Regions from separate parts of the Achromobacter sp. 1011791174 genome, predicted to be linked through region 2. Evidence: riboswitches for the same ligand, from Rfam matches in the RefSeq annotation. Region 2 holds a riboswitch; the other holds the start of a gene.

Region 1 (2,198 bases), on a different contig from region 2:
CCCAGGTTCAGTTCCACGAAGCGCAGCAGGTCGCGGGCGCTGGTCTTGACGCCGTAGGCCTCGTCGGCCAGCACGCCGGGACTCACGCGCACCGGCTGGTTGCGCTTGTCGTAGCCCTGCGCGTAGCGCGCCATCTGGTCGGCCGGCACCTGCAGATAGGTGCTGGGCAGGCCCAGCTTGGGCAACAGCGTGCCCTGCATCAGCGGCACATAGGCCTGGCCCATGGCATTGGCGGTGGCCACGCCCAGCATGCCGATGCTGGGATTGGCATACGTGCGGCGCGTGCCCTCCGCGTAGCTGGGTTGCCAGGCCTGCAGATAGGCCATGAGCTGGGCGCGGTCGCGCACCGTGTCAGGCACCTGCAGCGGAAAGCCGCCCGCCGTGTGCGTGGCTAGGCCCAGCAGCGAGACCTTGCCAAAAGCGCTGCCCGCCAGCTCGGGCACGTGGCGCTCGACCGGATCCGCCAGCGACAGCCGACCCAGCGCCTGCGCATAGGCGGCCAAGGTGGCCGAATAGGTCTTGCTGATCGAGCCCACTTCGAACAGCGTGTCGTTGGTGACCGGGACGCGCGTCTCCCAGGATGCCAGGCCGAAACTGTAGAAATGCTGCTCGCCCTGCCGGGTCACGGCCACCGCCATGCCGGCGATTTCATGCTGCTTCATCACCGTCAGCACGGCCGCGCGCACGCGGGCGTCGGCGTCGTAGATGGGGGACAGCGCCGACGCGGGCAGCGATGCGGCAAGGGCAACGGCCAGCAGGCAGCGGCGGAACAAGGCGGACAGGCGCATGGAGAACTCCCGGAAAACAGCGCAAGCAAGGCGGGCGGGGCCAGGCGGCGGCGACCGGCATGCCGGCGCGCGCCCCGCGCGAACCCAGGATGGTAGCGCCGCCACGCCCATACTGGTACTAACCCTGAATTCCAGGACGCGAAATATTTGGCTATCCTGCCACGGTCGTAGCAAACACCCCGCAGAAGAGACTCGCCCCGGCCCGGCCGCGCGGCGGGCGCCGACGGAGCAACCGCCCCGGAAACTCTCAGGCAGACAGGACTGCGCGGTGTAGACGATCTGGAGAGAGGCGCATTGCGCGCCCACCGAAGGGGAACCCCGGCACGCGCCGGGCAAAGCTCTCAGGTACCGGGACAGATGGGGTGCAGCGGCCGGCCGGCCGTCGCCACGCCATCTGGAGCAATCATGCCCCGCATCGCCATCATTGGCGCCGGTATCACCGGCGTCACGTCCGCCTACGTCCTGCGCAAGCAGGGTTACGACGTTTCCGTCTACGACCGCCAGCGCTATCCCGCGATGGAAACCTCCTACGCCAACGGCGGCCAGCTGTCGGCCAGCAACGCCGAGGTCTGGAACAGCGCCGCCACCGTGCTCAAGGGTCTGCGCTGGCTGGGCCGCAGCAACGCGCCGCTGCTGCTCAATCCGCGCTTCAGCTGGCACAAGTATTCCTGGCTGCTGCAATTCATGCGCCAGATCCCCAACCACCGCCGCAACACCATCGCCACCACCCGGCTGGCGATCGAGGCGCGCCAGCACCTGTACGACATGGCCGAGGCCGAAGGCATCGACTTCGACCTGGAGCGGCGCGGCATCCTGCACATCTACCACGACGCCGCCAGCTTCGAGGCCGCGCGACGCGGCAACGAGCTGCTGCGCGAAGGCGGCCTGGAACGCTACGCGGTCACGCCCGAGGAGGCTCGCGACATCGAGCCGGCGCTGCAAACGGCCTGCCACGCCGGCTTCTACACGCCGTCCGACGCCACCGGCGACATCCACAAGTTCACGCGCGGGCTGGCCCAGGCCTGCGAGCGACTGGGCGTGCGCTTCGTGCAGGACGCCGACGTCGCCGCGATCGCGGCCGACGGCACGGGCTACGCGCTGGACCTGGCCGGCACGGACGGCGGCGACGACCGGCACCAGGCCGACGCCGTGGTGGTCTGCGCCGGCGCGGCCAGCCGACGCTTCGCGCGGCAGCTGGGCGACACGGTCAACATCTATCCGGTCAAGGGCTATTCGATCAGCGTGCACCTGGACGACGCCGCCAGCCGCGAGGCCGCGCCGCGCGTCAGCCTGCTCGACGAGGCCGCCAAGATCGTCACCAGCCGGCTGGGCGACCGCTTCCGCGTGGCCGGCACCGCCGAGTTCAACGGCTACAACCTGGACATCCGCGCCGAACGCGTGCAGCCGCTG
Region 2 (2,198 bases):
ACCCACTTGCCACGGATGTCCACCTCGACCGTGTCGCCGGGAGCCACGCCCACGGGCAGGCGGGCGAAGCCGATGGACACGCCCAGCGTGGGCGACATGGTGCCGCTGGTCAGCTCGCCCGCGCCCTGCTTGGCGCGCACGGCCATGTGGGCGCGCATCACGCCGCGCTCCTGCAGCTTCAGGCCCAGGAAGGCGGCCGGGGTGGCGAATTGTTCCAGCGCGTCGCGGCCGATGAAGCGGCGCTCGGCGTTCTTCAGCGACACCGTCCAGGTCAGGCCGGCCTGGTCGGGCTGGATCAGCTCGTCCATGTCCTGACCGTAGAGATTCATGCCGGCTTCCAGGCGCAGCGTGTCGCGCGCGCCCAGGCCGCAGGGACGCACGCCTTGCGCCGCCAGGTCGCGCCACAACGCGACGGCCTGCGTGGCGGGCAGCACGATCTCGAAGCCGTCCTCGCCGGTGTAGCCGGTGCGGGCCACCAGCGTGTCGTCGCCCACCTGGGCGGCCACGAAGGGCGTCAGCGGTTCGCTGGCGGCCTGCCAGGCCGGACGCGCGGCCCAGACCTTGGCGCGGGCGTTCGGGCCCTGCACGGCGATCATGGCCAGGTCGCGGCGCGGCGCGATGGCCACGTCGAACTTGCCGGACTGCCGGACGCGCTGCATCCAGGCGATGTCCTTGTCGGCGGTGCCGGCATTGACCACGACGCGCCACTCATCGGCGGCGAAGAAATAGATGATCAGGTCGTCGATCACGCCGCCCTGCGGATTGAGCATGCAGCTGTACAGCGCCTTGCCCGGCACGGTCAGCTTGGCCACGTCGTTGGCGACCAGGCGTTGCAGGAAGGCGAAGGCGTCCGGGCCGGTCACGTCGACGTTGAGCATGTGCGAGACATCGAACATGCCGGCGTCCTGGCGCACGGCGTGGTGCTCTTCCAACTGCGAGCCGTAGGCCAGCGGCATGTCCCAGCCGCCGAAGTCGACCATTCGGGCGCCGGAGGCGATGTGTTCGTCGGCCAGCGGGGTGCGTTTGAGGGTTGCGGACATGCGCGGGAACTCCGGAGCGGCAGCGTTGCCAGGGTTGCGGAAAGCCGCCAGCGGACACGCGTCCACGGCACGGCTGAATCTTCCGCCCCTCTGTCCTTTTGCCTGAGAGTTGCCCCGCGTGGCGGGTGTGCACCTTCGGCGCCTGGGCTGCCCGCTACGTCCCCATTCGGGACGGCCTGAAAGGCGCGGCGCCAGGTCTCTCCAGAGTGCTGTTTTGCCGCGTCGACCGAAAACCGGGACAGGGCAAGCATGGACGGTATGGGTTACCTGAGCGATTCCGGGCGAATTGCGCCTTCGGCGGCGGCCAGCGTGATGGCCGCTCTCTCCCGCAACATGCGTGACAGCGGCGCAAGCATACATCGAAACCCCGGGCGCCGGAAAGCGAGGAAACCCGGCAGTCCGCGCGCCGTTCGGGCGGCCGCGACAGACCGGGAGCAAGCCGCCGCCACTAACCCAGCGCGGTGTCCAGCAGCATCATCAGCACGAAGCCCAGCATCAGCCCGCCGGTGGCATGGACCTCGTGTCCCTTGCGGTGCGATTCGGGAATGATTTCATGGCTGATGACGAACAGCATGGCCCCGGCGGCAAAGCCCAGTCCCCACGGCAGCAAGGCCGCCGACCAGCCCACCACGGCAGCGCCCAGCACCGCGCCCAGCGGCTCGACCAGGCCCGACAGCATGCCCAGCGCCACCGCGAAGGCGCGCTTGTAACCGGCGGCCATCAGCGCCACCGCCACCACCAGCCCTTCGGGAATGTCCTGGATGGCGATGCCGGTGGCCAGCGCCGTGCCGCGCAGCGGGTCGTTGCCGGCATAGCCCACGCCGATGGCCAGCCCTTCGGGCAGGTTGTGCAGCGTGATGGCGAACACGAACAGCCAGGTGCGGCGCAGGCGATGCGCCTCGATGCCTTCCCTGCCCTTGATGAAATGCTCGTGCGGCAGGCAGCGGTCCATCAGCAGCAGCACCGCCGCGCCCAGCAGGATGGCGGCGCCCACCAGGATGCCGGCGCCCCAGGGGCCATGCCCCAGCTCGCCCGCCGCGGCGATGCCGGGCGCCACCAGAGAGAAGGCGCTGGCGGCCAACATCACGCCGGCGCCAAAGCCGTACAGGCTGTCCTGCACCTTCTGCGGCAAGGTCTGGGCGAACAGCACGGGCAGCG

The links. A riboswitch is a leader RNA that binds a small molecule or an ion and turns the genes downstream of it on or off. The one in region 2 is predicted to bind glycine.
Region 1: it holds a riboswitch for glycine, as region 2 does, so the genes downstream of both, AC6LJ5_RS23385 (D-amino acid dehydrogenase) here and gcvT (glycine cleavage system aminomethyltransferase GcvT) in region 2, are expected to answer to the same signal.

The regions. Positions count from the first base shown of each region.
Region 1 is NZ_JCBANH010000084.1:13,628-15,825, forward strand. It holds gene ampC (class C beta-lactamase) at 1-788, opposite strand, end outside; glycine riboswitch at 961-1,062, shown strand; glycine riboswitch at 1,066-1,147, shown strand; gene AC6LJ5_RS23385 (D-amino acid dehydrogenase) at 1,194-2,198, shown strand, end outside.
Region 2 is NZ_JCBANH010000145.1:7,843-10,040, reverse strand. It holds gene gcvT (glycine cleavage system aminomethyltransferase GcvT) at 1-1,040, opposite strand, end outside; glycine riboswitch at 1,121-1,255, opposite strand; glycine riboswitch at 1,285-1,379, opposite strand; gene AC6LJ5_RS28895 (ZIP family metal transporter) at 1,489-2,198, opposite strand, start outside.